Regions from separate parts of the Bradyrhizobium sp. Rc2d genome, predicted to be linked through region 1. Evidence: riboswitches for the same ligand, from Rfam matches in the RefSeq annotation. Region 1 holds a riboswitch; each other region holds the start of a gene.
What was found. A riboswitch is a leader RNA that binds a small molecule or an ion and turns the genes downstream of it on or off. The one in region 1 is predicted to bind cobalamin.

Region 2: it holds a riboswitch for cobalamin, as region 1 does, so the genes downstream of both, metE (5-methyltetrahydropteroyltriglutamate--homocysteine S-methyltransferase) here and BLV07_RS17420 (DUF1636 family protein) in region 1, are expected to answer to the same signal.
Region 3: it holds a riboswitch for cobalamin, as region 1 does, so the genes downstream of both, BLV07_RS12825 (TonB-dependent receptor) here and BLV07_RS17420 (DUF1636 family protein) in region 1, are expected to answer to the same signal.

What each region holds. Positions count from the first base shown of each region.
Region 1 covers NZ_FNCU01000012.1:195,363-200,870, reverse strand. Annotated here, with positions in the region: gene BLV07_RS17430 (cobyric acid synthase) at 1-1,348, opposite strand, end outside; gene cobO (cob(I)yrinic acid a,c-diamide adenosyltransferase) at 1,361-1,996, opposite strand; cobalamin riboswitch at 2,036-2,255, shown strand; gene BLV07_RS17420 (DUF1636 family protein) at 2,350-2,724, shown strand; gene cobW (cobalamin biosynthesis protein CobW) at 2,721-3,770, shown strand; gene cobN (cobaltochelatase subunit CobN) at 3,770-5,508, shown strand, end outside.
Region 2 covers NZ_FNCU01000040.1:48,930-54,437, forward strand. Annotated here, with positions in the region: gene metE (5-methyltetrahydropteroyltriglutamate--homocysteine S-methyltransferase) at 1-1,360, opposite strand, end outside; cobalamin riboswitch at 1,464-1,666, opposite strand; gene BLV07_RS34000 (nodulate formation efficiency C protein) at 2,664-3,467, shown strand; gene BLV07_RS49120 (hypothetical protein) at 4,064-4,390, opposite strand; gene BLV07_RS34010 (thermonuclease family protein) at 5,370-5,508, shown strand, end outside.
Region 3 covers NZ_FNCU01000008.1:43,456-48,963, forward strand. Annotated here, with positions in the region: gene BLV07_RS12820 (hypothetical protein) at 590-1,165, opposite strand; gene BLV07_RS12825 (TonB-dependent receptor) at 1,227-3,461, opposite strand; cobalamin riboswitch at 3,578-3,792, opposite strand; gene BLV07_RS12830 (hypothetical protein) at 3,882-4,139, opposite strand; gene BLV07_RS12835 (hypothetical protein) at 4,291-4,500, opposite strand; gene BLV07_RS47480 (hypothetical protein) at 4,653-4,829, opposite strand; gene BLV07_RS12840 (adenylate/guanylate cyclase domain-containing protein) at 4,952-5,508, opposite strand, start outside.

The DNA.
Region 1 (5,508 bases):
CGCCTGCGGGAATATCGAGGTTTGCCAAGAACGCCTTGCGGAAATCATCCGACGTGAACAGGCCGTGCAAATAGCTACCCTGCACGCGGCCATCGCGCGAGATCGCGCCTTCCGGCTCGCCGTCCAGTTTGGCAAATGGCCGCGCGCGATCCGGCCCATCGGTGCGGCCGATGTGGATCTCGTAAGCCTCGATCGGCTGATCCGTGGCGGCGTGCACGGCCGCGACACGCGTCAGTGTCTTCTCCGGGCTCATCACCGTTGTCACGTCCAGCAGCCCGAGGCCCGGCGTGTCGCCCGCATGTCCCTCGATGCCATCGGGATCAGCAACTCTATGCCCGAGCATCTGATAGCCGCCGCAGAGGCCGAGCACATGGCCGCCCCGGCGGTGATGTGCGAGCAGATCGACGTCCCAGCCCTGCGCGCGCAGGAAGGCGAGATCGCCGCGGGTGGATTTTGAGCCGGGAATGATGACGAGACGCACGTCACCGGGGATCGCTTCGCCGGGACGCACCATCACGAGATCGACGCCGGCTTCGAGCTTGAGCGGATCGAGATCGTCGAAATTGGCGATCCGCGATAACGCGAGACAGGCGATCTTGCACTGGCCGGGCTTGCGCGCATCGCGCAGGCCCAGCGCATCCTCAGCCGGCAGCTCGCCGGCGCGCGCGAACCAGGGCAGCACGCCGAGGCCGCGCCACGCAGTCTTCGCTTCGATCAGCCTGTAGCCGTCGTCGAACAGCGTGGGATCGCCGCGAAACTTGTTGATGACAAAGCCCTGGATCATCGCGGCATCATCGGGGTCGATCACCGTCTTGATACCGACGAGTTGGGCGATGACGCCGCCGCGGTCGATGTCGCCGACCAGCACGACGGGCACGTCGGCCTTGCGCGCAAAGCCCATGTTGGCGATGTCGGCCTTGCGCAGGTTCACCTCGGCCGGGCTGCCGGCGCCTTCGACCAGCACGAGATCGGCGCGTTCCTTCAGCCGCTCGAAACTCTCCAGCACGGCACCCATCAGCGAGGGCTTCATCGCCGCATAGTCACGCGCACGGGCGGTTGCGATGCGCTTGCCGTGGACGATAACCTGCGCACCGGCATCGGTCTCCGGCTTGAGCAGCACCGGGTTCATGTCGGTGTGCGGCTCGACGCCGGCGGCGAGCGCCTGCAGCGCCTGGGCACGGCCGATCTCGCCGCCATCGACGGTGACGGCCGCATTGTTCGACATGTTCTGCGGCTTGAACGGCAGCACGCGCAGGCCACGTCGCGTGAAGGCGCGCGCCAGGCCGGCGACGATGAGCGACTTGCCCACGTCCGAGCCGGCCCCTTGGATCATCAGCGCGCGCGCCATAGCGAGATCGTCTCAGAATTCGACGCCGGCTTGCGCCTTGATGCCGGAGCGGAAGGGATGCTTGACCAGCGTCATCTCGGTGACGAGGTCGGCGATCTCGATCAGCTCGTCCTTGGCGTTTCGCCCGGTGAGCACGACGTGCGTCATCGGCGGCTTCTGCGTGGTGAGGAATTCGACGACCTCGGCGATATCGAGATAGTCGTAGCGCAACGCGATGTTGATCTCGTCGAGCACGACCATGCGCAGATTGGAATCTGATATCAGCTCCTTGGCCTTCTCCCAGCCGGCGCGCGCGGCGGCGACGTCGCGGGCGCGGTCCTGCGTCTCCCAGGTGAAACCCTCGCCCATCGCGTGGAACTGGCAGAGATCGCCGAAATGGCCGGTGAGCAGGCGCCGCTCGCCGGTATCCCAGGCGCCCTTGATGAACTGCACCACTGCGCAGGGGAAGCCGTGGGCGACGCAGCGGACGATCATGCCGAAGGCGGAGGACGACTTGCCCTTGCCGGCGCCGGTGTGGACGATAATGAGGCCTTTTTCGCCGCTCTTGGTCGCCATGATCTTGTCGCGGGCGGCCTTCTTCTTCGCCATTTTTGCAGCGTGGCGGGCGTCGGTTTGCTCGCCCGTTTGGGTCTCTGGTTCAGGCGTCATCGTACCAGTCCTTCGGCTTGACAAGTGGCGGCCAGCGGCAAATGGTGGGCCGGCGTTGGTTCCTGTCCTATGACAGGCGAAGAGGGAATGCGATAGGGTCCGAATCGGCAAGATTTGGGTCCAAAATGCAGCCGCCCCCGCGACCGTGACCGGAGAGATGCCCGAAGCCACTGACCCCTGACGGGATCGGGAAGGCGGGGATCGAAGGGCAAGGCCCTGCTCCGCAAGCCGGGAGACCTGCCAGCGCGGACGATTTTGGACCGGCGGACGGGGTGTTCCGCGACGGGGAAACGGGCCCCTGGAAAGTGGTTCGTGCGCCTCTTCGCTTCCCGCTGTTTATTCTGGAAGAGGCGATGACGGTCACACTTCACGTCTGCATTACCTGCCGTGCCGGCGAGACGCTTGGCGAGGGCGACGTCACGCCAGGCAAGCGGTTGCACGGTGCGATCCTGGACGCCGGCGTGCCCGACGGCGTGAGCGTAGTTCCCGTCGAATGCCTGTCGGCCTGCAGCCAGGGCTGCTCGGTCGCGCTCAGCGCACCCGGGCGCTGGTCCTATGTCTATGGCCGCCTGTCGGATGCGAACGCGCGCGACGTGATCGCGGGCGCTGCGGCCTATGCGGCCGCGCCTGATGGCCTCGTGCCCTGGCGCAGCCGGCCGGAAATATTCCGCAAGCAGTCGCTTGCGCGCATTCCCCCCATTGCCGTCGTGCCGGAGGCCGCCGAATGAATTCGCTCGCAAAAGTCCCGGTCACGGTGGTCACCGGTTTTCTCGGCTCCGGCAAGACGACGCTGATCCAGCATCTGCTTGCCAATGCGGGCGGCAAGAAGCTCGCCGTGCTCGTCAACGAGTTCGGCAGCGAGGGTGTCGATGGCGAGATCCTGAAGTCGTGCGCCGATGTCAACTGCCCGGAGGAAAACATCGTCGAGCTCGCCAATGGCTGCATCTGCTGCACCGTCGCCGACGATTTCATTCCGACCATGGAGCAGCTCTTGGCGCGCCCAGTGCGGCCCGATCACATCCTGATCGAGACCTCGGGCCTGGCGCTGCCAAAACCGCTGCTGAAGGCATTCGATTGGCCGGAGATCCGCTCGCGCATTACGGTCGACGGTGTGATCGCGCTGGCCGATGCCGAAGCCGTCGCTGCTGGCCGCTTCGCGCCGGATCCCGCTGCGGTCGAAGCGCAGCGCGCAGCCGACGAAAACCTCGATCATGAGACGCCGCTGTCGGAAGTGTTCGAGGACCAGATCGCCTGTGCTGACATCGTGCTGTTGACCAAGGCCGATCTTGCGGGCGCCGCGGGTATCGAAGCCGCCAAGGCCGCGATCACCGCCGAGATGCCGCGCCGCGTGCCGATGTTGCCCGTCACCGACGGCGCGATCGATGCGCGCGTCATCCTCGGTCTCGGCGCTGCCGCCGAAAACGATCTTGCCGCGCGCCCCTCGCATCATGACGGCGAGGAGGAGCATGAGCACGACGATTTTGCCTCGGTCGTGATCGATCTTCCGGAAGTGTCTAATGTCGATGCGCTGGTCGCCGCCATCCAGCGCCTGGCGCGCGAGCAGAACGTGCTGCGCGCGAAAGGCTATATCGCGGTCGCGGGCAAGCCGATGCGCCTTTTGCTGCAAGCGGTCGGCGAGCGTGTGCGCCACCAGTTCGACAAGCCCTGGGCTGCCGGCGTACGGCAATCAAAGCTCGTCGTGATTGGCGAGCACGGTGATATCGACGAGGCCGCGATCAGGTCAGGACTTGGTCTTTCAGGATCTGGCATCTGATGCACGTCGTTTTCCGCGAGAGCCGCGGTCTCGAGGAGACCGCGACGCCAAGGGACATCGGCCAGGACCCGGCCGATCTCGTGGTGCTCTCATATTCGGATTCTGACCTTGCCGCGTTCGCGGCCGGCTGGCGGCGCGGCCGCGACAGCCTGCCGTCGCTGCGGCTCGCCAATCTTGCGGAGCTGCGTCATCCGCTTTCGGTCGACACCTATATCGAGCGCACGCTCTCCCATGCGCGCGGCATCCTGGTGCGGTTGATTGGCGGTGAGTCCTATTGGCCGTATGGGTTGGCTGCTCTTCAGCAACTGGCGAAGGACCACGACATCGTGCTGGCCGTGCTGCCCGCCGACGGCCGTGACGATACGCGGCTGGACGCGTATTCGACCTTGCCGGTCTCGACGCTGCGCCGGCTCAAGGTGCTCTGCGACACCGGCGGCCCTGTCGCGGCGCAAGCTGCGATCGCGCAGCTCGCGCTGGCCTCGGGCCTCTATGCCGGGCCAGTCGTCGGCGAGATGACCGTGCCTGAGATGGGGTTCTACGATCCCGCGCGTGGCGTCATTGCTGCGCCGGTGGGCGGCGAGGGGAAGCCCCGCGCGCTGGTGACGTTCTATCGCTCCTATCTCACTGCTGCGGACACCGGTCCGGTCGATGCCTTGATCGCCGCGCTGGGTGAGAAGGGCTTTGACGCCTATGGTGTCTTCGTCACCTCGCTGAAAGCGGCGGGCGTCGCCGATTGGCTGCGCGCGCATCTCGCACAAGATCCTCCGGCCGCGATCGTCAATGCGACAGCATTCTCGGCAATGAGCGATGATGGCACGACGCCGTTCGATGCTGCATCCTGTCCGGTGTTCCAGGTCGCGCTCTCGACGGCGCGTCGCGAGGATTGGGCCACCTCGCTGCGCGGCCTGTCGCCCGGCGACCTCGCGATGCATGTGGTGCTGCCCGAGGTCGACGGCCGCCTGTTCGCGGGCGTGGTGAGCTTCAAATCGGCGGGCCAGCGCGATCCCGATCTGCAATTCTCGCATCTCGCCCATCGCGCGGATGAGGAGCGGGTGCAGGTCGTCGCCGCACGCGTTGCCGCCTGGCGGCGGCTCGCGGAGACGCCGGCCGCCAGGAAGCGTCTGGCGATCGTGCTCTCGAACTACCCGGGTCGGCCGCACCAGATCGCGCATGCGGTCGGGCTTGATGCGCTGGCTGCGGTCGAGGCCTTGGTGTCTGATCTTGCGGAGGCCGGCTTCGATGTTGCGCCGGTCGATGCGCTCGGCGAGACCCTGCTGAGGCAGCAGCTCACCTGGAGTGTTGCCGATTACCGCGCTGCGCTCTCGCGCCTGCCGCAAGCACTGCGGGATGATCTCGCGCAAGCCTGGGGCGCGCCGGAAGATGATCCGAGCTGCCGTGACGGCGCGTTTCATTTTGCCGCGATCGCTTGCGGCGCGTCGATCATCGCGGTCCAGCCCGAGCGCGGCGATGCAACGACGCGCGATGCCGACTATCACGATCTCGCCCGCACGCCGCGCCATGCCTATGTCGCGTTCTATCACTGGCTCAGGGAGCAGGGCATCAATGCCGTCGTGCACATGGGCGCACATGGCACGCTGGAATGGCTGCCCGGCAAATCCGCGGCGCTGTCGCAGGCATGCTGGCCGGCAGCCCTGATCGGCGATCTCCCCGTCATCTATCCCTTCATCGTCAATGATCCCGGCGAGGCCGCGCAGGCCAAGCGGCGCATCGCTGCCGT
Region 2 (5,508 bases), on a different contig from region 1:
CGATCGTCGTGGTCGGAAAAGCCGGTAGTCCGAAGCGATTGCTTTGGATCTCGGCACGACGGGCAAATGTGCTGGCGCGCCGGCGCATGGTCTGGTCGATAGCTCTCATCCGGACAGCGACATTGGCATCACGGATCTTCGGCGAAGTCCGGCGGACGGTCGCGGCACGTTCCGACTCGGCAAAGGCTGGCGCAACATTTTGGTCGCCCGCGAGTGCACGCGCCAGGATCGCAAGCTCGCGCATCTTCTGAACCGAGAAAGCAAGCCAGCTCTTGACGTCGGAAGCGAGACCGGTCTCGAGTTCAACATCGACCGGCACATGAAGCAGAGAGCAGGATGGGGCGATCTGTACACGATCCTTGCCGAGCTTCGCAATCGCGGGTTCTAGCCGCTGGCGCAGCGACGACAAATTCGACCGCCATACATTCCGGCCGTCGACGACACCGAGCGAGATGACGAGATCACTTCGCCCGCCGGCAATGATCTGATCCAATAACTGTGGCGCTCGAACCAGATCGAGGTGCAATCCGGCAATTGGCAGCCTCAAGGCGGTGTCTAGATTGTCGCCGAGGTCGCCGAAATAGCTGGCAACCATGATCTTCATGGCCGGGCCCTCCTTGGCGAGCCGGTCATAGGCATGTAGCAAAGATTTTCGCGACCCCTCATCCAGATCAAGAACCAGGCAGGGCTCGTCGAACTGAACCCAATTTGCCCCGCGTTTGGCCAATTCCTGCAGAACCTCGATATAGGCCGGTATCAGATCATCCAGTAGTGAGAGTGGCAGGAACGCAGGATCGGCACTCTTGCCGAGCTTCAAGAATGTAACCGGCCCGATCAGGACAGGGCGGGTCTGGAAGCCAAGGGCCTTGGCTTCCTCATACTCCTCGATCGGCTTTCGAGAGCGCAATCTGAAAGTCTGTCCCCTGTGAAACTCGGGGACCATGTAGTGGTAGTTGGTATCGAACCACTTGGTCATCTCCTGCGCGGGTGCGCCAAATCCGCGCGGTCCGTGACCGCAACTCGCACCCTGGTCGTCGCATTGTGAACCGCGGGCCATGGCGAAGTACGTCTTGAGCGAAACGGATTCGGTTTTCGAGGCGTAGATCTCCGGGATAGCGCCAACCATGAGACTTGTGTCGAGCACCTGGTCATACAGCGAGAAATCGTTCGATGGAATGACCGTGACGCCGATAGATTTCTGACGAGCCCAGTTCGCGGCACGCAGGCCAGCTGCGTCCTCGAGCAACTGCTGTTCGCTGCTTTTTCCGGCCCAGTAGCTTTCTAGAGCGAGTTTGAGCTCGCGCCTGGGACCGATGCGTGGCGTTCCGAGCGTGGCAACCGGAAGAGAGAGAAGAGACATAGCGTTAACCCGATGTTGGGGGCAAAGGCCATGGCGGACGCAGGCAGGGGAAGTCGCGCGGTGCGACGGCTGCTTGGCGCACCACCGGGACACCCCGCCCGTGGACGAATATATTGTCGGGGCAGGTCTCCTGGCTCGCGGGTCATCGCTGCTGTCCGGCCTTCCCGAAGCCGCGCAGGCTTCAGTGACATCGTTGGACAGCGGCTCGCCGCTCACAGTTGCGGGGGCAGCGCCGGCATTTTCACCGGCTTCCCTCTTAGCTCCGGATCAAATGGAAACCGGAGAACCTCGACGACTTGGATTATCGGCAAGAGAACTCTTCCGTCAACCTCTCAGATTTGTCTCAAGCTAAATGCTGCGACATCTGCTACGCGAATGGCCATGCATCTCTATCGTTGAGACGATGTAGAAGCGCTCTCCAATCAGCGATATCGGAATGACCATCGGAGCTGCCCGCGGCCCGCACGCCGGATAGGTGGCAGGGACAAATGCGGCTTGCGCGGTCGGGACTGCGGCCTCGAGCAGAACGCATTTGATGCGAGTCCCGGCTTCCGAGCGGTTCTTCGAGCACGTCCGCCGTCCAGCCGCCTTCTCGACCAACAGGATCCGTGTTGAATAGGCCCAAGACACCTGGCGAAGCCAGCAACAGACCCGGCGAGCACGTTGATTTGCGGTGCCAGCCCGACTCCAAATGCTCGGCGGTGAAGATCGGCTTCGCGTCGTTGGCCATCGTGTGCAAAGCGCACCTGGCTGAGGCTGCTCTCGAATTCCGGAGCGCCGCATGTCGCGAAAGGCGCGCCAAACGCGCCAGGGCCCTTCGTCGCAAGTGCCCAACGGCATGGCAGAGATCGAAAGCCCATATTCCGGCAACGATACCGAACCAAACGGTTCAATGGCGGCAACGTGCTCCCAATTCTCATCAGGAACTTGGCACCGAGGCGTTCCGCTGCGCCGTCGAATACCCGCTGCGTGCGAGGTTGCATAAGCCGCGATGGATAGGCTGAATGGAAACATCGAGACGTGGGCAAGTCGGAAAGTCGACAAAGAGGACATAAAACCGGTGCGAATTGCCGTCTATTACGTGGCACGAAGAATGCAAGTCCTCGGCATGCCCAGTCTCCTCCTGCTGGGCAGGTCCAGCACAGCAAATTGAGGCTGTCGCTGGCAACTGAAGTTAGCGGCGCGCGACATAGAGGGGAGCGCATGCTCGCGCGGGACCGGCGGTCGCCCCGTTGCGTCGCCGCTAACTTCTTGCGCTCGCGCATAACAGGTTGAAGGTTGCCCGCTTTGGAATGATGTGTGGATGAATAGGCCGACGGTTATGAAGAAAATGTCTCGAAGACGCGCGCTATGGTTTTGTCTCGGTCGATCACTGATCTGCCTGGCCGGGCTGGCTGCGACGAGCAACAGTGTTCGCGCCAACGACAGCGCGCCTGTCGAAAGAGTCAAGTCAACGTGGCGAGCGCAGGACGGTGAGACAATAGAACAAATTCTCTCCAACGTCTCGAAGGTGGCACACTTCGTCCCTCGAATGTGGGGCGTCGCTGAAGGAGTTGACCAAAGTGAATATGTTTTCGTTTCGTGGACCAGGCACCGGGACAATAAATCAGACGAACAGTACGTTATCGCTTGGAAGATCGCGCTCGACGGGACGATTGAACTTGCGTCGACCTATGCAAAGCCGATGGAATTGGGCTGGCGCGCCCTGGCGCTCTCGTTGATCGCCAGTGAAGTCAAGGCTGGCGAAAGGGACGCAAATCTTCGCTTTCTGCATGACCCGGCCAACTTCAACTTTGTGACGACCAAGCAAGGCCAGCTCGGCAATCTTCTGCGGCAGGGCCGCTGCACTATCGTTGAGCCTGTTGGAGTGGACTACTTGCCGAAGCAGAATGACAAGCCGACCGAGAAAGGTGATCTGTGGCGCGTTCTGCTTTTGGTGAACTGTGATATCCCAGGGCCCCGTTTTTTTACCCACAACGGCGTCATCACTTTCGAGAAGAGCGAAGGACAAGATTGGGAGCCGCAATCCCCTTTTGCCGAGCGTATCGCGGCCTATCCTCCTGGCTCCTGGTTCACTCGCATGGAGCCAAGGAACGGGAAGAGTTAAAGGGGCGGGAAACGTCTCGGTAAATGGTCGCGCAGGGCAAGATCGCGCCGCAGCTCCTTTAGCGCCGAACGCCTCAGAGCAACTGCAAGACATATCAGCTCTAAAGTCGCGGTGTTTACGCCTTCGCAACAGTCGCGAGCCTTTCCCGCAGCCTTCAGCCCATCATCGGAAAAGTCGGGCAGCACGATTGGGCTCGACTCTTTCCGCGAGGAGTCGAGCTCAACGGCGCGTGCCAGCTTGCGAGAACTGGTTTGGCCCCGGCGCACCCCCACGCAGTGAGAGGACACCAATCTGCGAGGGAACCAGCTCTCAATGCCATTCTTCACGGGACCGGGCCTGGAGATGCCTCGGGCCCAAGCCCGATCCGGCGTGCGCGCCGCGCATCGCGCGACTGACTGGCACCCGCAAGAGCGTGGAGCATGCCGACGCCGAGGCGGCACGCGGGATCGAGTGCGGCGACGACACCGGTGAAGACGGCAACGGGGTCGTGTTAGCGACGCCGGCATACCCCTGAGCGCCGGCCCTTTTTCCGAGTGCACCCGGCGAGGAGCCCAGGAGCCGTGCGCGAGGCATTGAGGACCGAACTTGAGTCGGCGCTAGATTTCCTCGCGCGCATTCGTCTGCGCGTCATAGATCCGGATTTGAAGCATCGGAAAACGCTTCTTTAGTTCTGCTCCACCTGCCCTGGCGCCGTCTCTGGTTGCGAATTCGGCTCTGAGCCGGCCATCTACTTCTAGCGCGTAAGAAGAGACCGGCAATTCACGGGTGGCTGCAACCATTTCATTTCCATTGTGCAGTGAGGTGGTTGAGAATGATGCGTAGCTTGAGTCGGCCAACCGCACCAGAGCTACCTGGCCGAGTGCGGTGATGGGCCAACGCATGTTGTGGATTGATGCCTCGCACTGAATGGCTACGATGGCCACTCGCGATCGCCCGACCAGGCGGGCAGCTTACCGCTTGCCCGGTGCGTATACGACAAAGCAACGGCTCGACATGGTTGCCCTTCCAAATTCCCTGGCGCAAACGCACGCCCTCATGCCGGGCTTGGTGGGTCCACTTGTGACCGTGGGGAAACGTACTACGAAAGAGCGGCCGCCCGTCGCGCCGCCTGGGTCATGAACAATCCTGTCCTTGTTACGAACGGGGCGGCTGCACCACGAACGATTATGGTGCAGCGCGGAGGTGCGAAAAGCCACAATGCGATTGGCATCAGCGACCATCCCGGCCGGCTCCAAAGAGGGCTCCGGGTTCTGCACGGTCTGCGCAAACGATACCCATTCAGTTACGCAGCGAGCGTTGAGCTGAACTCCCTGGCGCCTTTGTCCAAATCTCAGAGGAAGCGAGACCAGATTTCTTTCGAACATCGGTCTTTTCGTGACAAGAATTTACGGCGAAATGTCATCCCCCTCGTCGAAACCGTCGGCAGCCTTCTGTCTGCCGATGGAGGTTGGCACGAAGCATAGCAAGGTTGCTCCTCCACGCCTGACTTCCACTCAACCGCCGAAATTCACAGGCGCTTTTTGAAAAAGCGCGGGAGAAACAGCGTTCCGAGGTCGGCTTTCTCCTGACATCGCGAGTTTGGCCCTGAGCGATGGGGATCTCCTCCTCAGGTCGAGAGGGTGCGCGCCCAGAGAGAGAGAGACAGAGAGAGAGAGAGAGAGAGAGAGAGACGGGCGAGGCTCGACGGATACCGCGACACGCACACCGGAAGAAATCGCTTGAACCTCACGCAGCGTCAGGTCGTAGGTTCGAAATCACGACCAAGCTTTCATAAAGCACACGTCAAACGATGCGGGCCCAATAACGGACATGATGCGTCCAGCAGTCGAATGTGGCGGCACCGGATCGTGCGTGAACATAGATCAAGAGCTAAAGGTTATTGTCGGGATGAAACACCGCGTAATGATGGTCGCATTGCTCGCTCTCATCACATCTCCGGTCTGCGCGGCGACACTCAGCGGTGCTCCGCGCATCGTCGACGGCAATACGATCGAGATCGAGCAAACCAAGATTCGGCTCTCAGGCATCGAAGCTCCTGAGA
Region 3 (5,508 bases), on a different contig from region 1:
TCCGCTGCGCGAAAAGCACACGCAGAGAAGACCGCACAGCAGCATACAGGTGAAGCCCAACACACGGCCTTCCCTGCGCAGTGGTTGGACGGCTTATGCCGCGCTCTCCCGGGAGCCGAATTCCTTCTGGCCTCCCTCACCCCAGCGAAAGTCACCGACACCGCGCCGGTTGACGCCAATGCCGCATCCGCCAGGGCTTGACCGTAGCAACGACGGCCAGGACCACACGGTTTTGCCGTACGCGCGGTTCGCCTGCGCCACAGGGTTCGACGGCGTTGTGCACGTTGCCATCGAAATGCTGGCGCGACGAACCTGACAGCGCCGTCCGTCTGCGCGAAACTTTAGGGCTCACGGAGAGCAATCCGCCCTGCCCGCAGCTTTCGCGCCCGACGCTGCCGCGTCCACCGCAAGCCCGGCTCTGCGATCATCACGACACATGATCGCCCCTCAAGGATGAGCCGGGATGGGCGACACATACGCCAATTCCGAATTTCGGTAAAGCGGAATATTTTCGCGAGCTAGGATTGACAGAGGAGCGACACAGCAAAATCCCGTAGCCCGGATGGCGCCACGTCGAACGCAGCGGCGCTCAGGCCGACATCGCTCCCTTGCGCCCGAACGGATCGAGCAGACGGACGATCTCGCAGGCGGCGACGAGACCGACGAGCCAGGCGGCACTGGTCAGCCCAAGGCACGTCACGATGACTGCGGTGAAGGCGCCCTCTCCGCCCAGGAACGGCGTCGCGGCGAGCAGCGCGAGCTCATAGGCCGCATAGGCGGCGACGAGCGTGACGGCCAGCGGCGTGCGGCCCTGCGGCAGCATACGCAGCACCGCGGACGAAATGGCGGTCGACAGCAGCGCGGCCGCGCCGATCGCAAAACCCCAGGCGACGGTGCTGCCGTCGACGGGATAATGCAGCGCGCCGAAGCCGATGGTCTGGTTGACGAGCCAGGAGCCGGTGACGACGAGCAGCGCCGGGCGTAGCGGCAGCATCGCCGCCGCGACGACGGCAAAGGCCGCGAACGGTGTTGCACAGGCGAGCGCGAAGCTTGCGAGCGCGCATGACGCCGTCAGCAGCGCAAAGCAGACCATCGGCGCAAGGCGCGGCGTCACCGGATGAAGCAGCAGGCGATCGGCGTGAGACGGCTGGATGCTGAGAGCCATAAGTGATCTCCTTCTATTCGAATTCTAGACCATTTGGGGACGTGTGACAGCCCTATCGACGTCAGAACGTGGCGCCGGCCTTGAGCAGATAGCTGCGGCCGGGCAGCGGATAGGCGCTGAAGCGACCGTCGGTAAAGGTGCTTGCGACTGCATAGTCGTAGTAGAGCGCGTTCAGCAAATTGTTGACGCTGAGCGACCAGAAGTACCGTTCATATTGACCACTGAGCTTGAGGTCGATCGTGCCATTGGCAGGGATCGGCTTCTGAGTTCCCGCCTGGTCGTTGTCCATGCGACGCTCGCTCCAGAACCGCGCGGTGGCGTCGAGCACGACATAGTTCTGCCAGATGTTCCAGGTGAGGCCCGCACTCGCGGTGTAGCGCGAGACCAGCGGCACGTCATTGCCGGCCCAGATGCCCTCTCGGAAGACAGCCCTCGTATAAGCCGCGCCGGCGCGCAAGAGCAGAGCGTCGTTGACGCGATAGGAGACACTGGTCTCCGAGCCGAAACGGCGGGTCGGATCGAGATTGGTGTTGTAGAACAGGATTGGATTGAAATGGATCTCGTTGGTGAGGTCCATCAGATAGAGACTGCTCTGCATCTGAAGACCGCCTCCCTTGATACGCAGCCCAGCCTCGGCATCCTGCGAGGTCTGGGTCTTGAGCTGGAACGTTTGCGGCAGCGGATTGAAGAAGGGGTCGAATGAGGGTCCCGACGACACCCGCTCGTCGACGTCAGGCGTGCGAAACGCCCGCGCGGCGCGGCCGAACAGCGAGACCATGTCGCTGAGGCGATGCTCGGCACCGAGGTGCAGTGCATATTGAGTCTCGTCGCTCCTGAGCGGGAGCGCGCCGATGTCGGCGTTGAACGGAGCCGTCGGATCAAAATTGTCACGTGCCGACAGACTGATGGTCTGCACCCGCGCGCCATAGGAAACGTCGGTCGCCGACGTCACACCCAATGTGTGCTGAAGATAGCCTGCAACCGTCTGCTGCCTGAGGTCGTAATTGTGCCAGGCGGCGAGACCCTGGCCGGCGCCGCGGTTCTGCTGAAAGCTCGAATCGTAATAGTCGATGCCGGTCAAGAGCTGCGACGGCATTCCGAGCAGAAGGCTCTTCACGCTGAGCCGCGGCGTGATCGACCACGTCGTCAGATCGGCGTCGACATAGGTCGAGGTGAAGAAGGCGGGCACCGGCGTCGGACTGGAGAAGAATGCACTCTGCTGCCTCTTGTCGCGCATGCCGCCGTCGACGATGAGATCGACGCCGTTCACCAGGGTTTTTGTGAAACCCGCTGTCGCGCCAAAACCTTGCTGGTTGGCATAGTTGAAGGGCGTGCTGGTCGCTCGCCGGTTGGTCGCGAGCTCATCGAGGCCGATCGAGGGATCGACGGTGCGGCCGCCCGGCAGTCGCAGTTCCTGATTGTCGCCGGTCACGGTCAGGAAAGCAGTCAACCCCGGCGTCGTGTAGTTCAGATTGCCGACACCGTTCTCCTGGGAATAGCGATTGTTGTCGCGATAGCCATCGGTCTTGACGGTATTGCCGTAAAACGAGGTCGACCACGGACCGGAATTGAGCGATGTCGAGACGTTGCCGAGCCTGGTGTTGAACGAGCCGAAGCCGGCCTCGATGCGCGCGGCCATGGGCGGTCTGCCGACGCCGTTCTTGGTGATGATGTTGATGACGCCGCCGACCGCATTGTCCCCATAGAGCACCGCACCGGAATTGCCGCGCGTGATCTCGATACGCTCGATGGAATTGAGCGGGATGGTAGCAAGGTCCACCTGCGCCATGTCGATGTCGTTCAGCCGTCGTCCGTTGACCAGCACCAGCGTGTTGGCGGTTGCGAACGCGCCGAAGCCGCGCAGGTCGACACTGGTCTTGGCGCCGATCGGACCGCCATAGAACGTCGTGATCTGGGCGCCCGGTACTTGCGTCGAGATGATCTCGGCAAGCGTCTGCGACGGCGCATGGGCGATGTCGGCGGCCGTGATGACGCTCGTGGCGGCGCCGACGATGCCTCCATTGTTGCTGGCCGCCTCGCCGCCAGAGCCGGACGAGCCGGCCCCTGTCGGCGCGCCGTTCGGCATCGCCCGGCGCCTCCCCGTGTCGCCATCGCTGCTCGCCCTGGCACGCGTGCGGTTCTGATCGTCGGGCCTGGTCACTTCGACCGGTGGCAACTGCTCGGCGGCAGTCTGGGCGCGGGCGCCCCTCATATTGAGGACAACAACGGGAATGATGAAGCTGGACGCCAGCCAGGCCGTGCGACGGCACCGGACGGCGGCGGAAACGGAAGACATGCGAATAAAACCTCGGCAGGACGTCAGTGGCACGTCACAGCGAACGAGGTTTCACGACGGAGCGATCGATCGCTCCGGTGAAGCTAATGTCTGTACTCCCCGACCGACATCTTCGCGTGTGACCACGGCTGACGGCAGGTCTCCTGGCTCGCGGGTCGTGACCTCTCCGTCGCCTTCCCAGGACCGAGATTCCCAGTGGCATAGGACGAGAGATTCGCCGCTTACAGTTGCGGGGGCAGCCATGGCATTGAGAAGATCCCGGCGTTGGGAAAATCTCGCACCACGTTCCCTTTTGATCTCCGTGAGGAGAACCGTCGTGGATCTTTTACGAGTCGTGCAGCCCGGGAGTCAATCGGCCGGTTGCATCTGGCAGCGACAACTCGCCGCTACCGGTGCGTCCCGCAAGCAGCGGCCCAGCAGCTACGTCCGCCCTCGCGGGCGCTGGGCCTGCGCCCAAGCGACGGCGACGTCGCGTGGCGGAACATCGATGCGCTTGATCGGCGTCAGTTCGCCGGAGGCAGAGACGATCGCGGTCTCCTCGCGGCGGCAGCGCCGACACACGAAACGGACCTCACGCGGGAATGCCGACCAGGTTGAACGTTTGACGTTGGCAGCCATCGGCCAAGCGTCGCAATGCGAGCACGACACCAGGAGGCGGCCGGGATCGAGCATACCCATTCAATCGGACTCCACGTCCTGCCCGCTTCCTTCAATGATTGATCCAAGTGAATCGTTCCGGTGCCTGGGCACCGCCGACGGCCTCCTGTCTTTTGGCGCGTCGTCAGCGACTTTGGGTGCGTCGCTCCCGACCTTCGCACGCATCAAGAACTCAGCGAGCCCCCTTGAGGGTGCAGGAGGTCGTGCAGGTGACCGTGGTGCCGTGATCGCATGACTTGCAGGCGCTGACGCACTGGTTCATGTCGCGAGGATTGTAGCTGTAGTTTCGCATCGGGCAGGTCGACGTCGAGCCGGTGATGTCCTGCTCCTGATCGCAGGCCGCCGTCATGAGCGCGAATATGATCACTGCAACGAGGCGCATGGGATTGCCCGTCAAACATGGCAAGTGACACTCGCGAGGCGCGCTGCATCGCAACGAGCCCCGGCCTTCCCACCGCGAGCCATCGCCAATCAGTGACGCCCGCATGCGTCTGAGAATGCGCGCCAAATGTTAAGAACGGATTGCAGTCGGCCTCAAGCAGCAGCGCTGGTCGCGATCGCCTGCCGCATATCCACTGCCAGCTGGCGGTACTGCTCGGCGAGCTTCAGATAGAACTCGCGCTTGGTGCTGTCGGTGGCGAGCTTGGCGATCAGCTCGCACTCGGCGGAGAGCGTCTCGAACCGTTCGAGCCTGTCCTCAAGGTGTGTCATCGGCGTGTCCCCATCTGACGCCTCAGGGGCGTCGAGCCTAAGCCCGGGAAATAGGTCACGGCGAACATCGTTATGGAGTAGAATCGTTTTTTCCGTTCGGCGACGCCGGACGGCAGGCAATGCTATTTCTGCTCCAGCCGCCAGGCGCCGTCCCAACCCTCGTCCGGTGGGTTGACCTCGAACTGCGCGATGCGGCCGAGCAGCGTGCGCGAGGGACCGTCGCCGGGGACCGCTTCGAGCGCGGCGTTGAAGGCGGCGCGGGCATCGTCGAAATGCCCGGCGCGATAGGCATCGAGACCTTCGGCATAGAGCGTGCGCAGGCGCGCTTGCGCATCGGTGAGTGCGCCGGCCCTGCCCATCACCTCGAAGACGGCCTGCGGTGCGCGCTGGCCCGCGACCGCGAGCCGATCGATCTCGCGCAGTTCGAGGTGTGAGCCGATCGCATCCGCCGTTGCTTGCGAGATCAGGATGCGGGTGCCGTAGGCCTTGTTGGCGGCCTCCAGCCGCGAGGCGAGGTTCACGGCGTCACCCATCACGGTAAAGCTCATCATCAGCTCGGAGCCGATGCTGCCGGTCAGGACCTCGCCGGTGGCGATGCCGATGCGCAGATCGCACAGCGCCGGCATGGCACGGATGCCGAGCAGATCCGGCAGCTGCTTCTGGAGCGCGGGCACCTGAT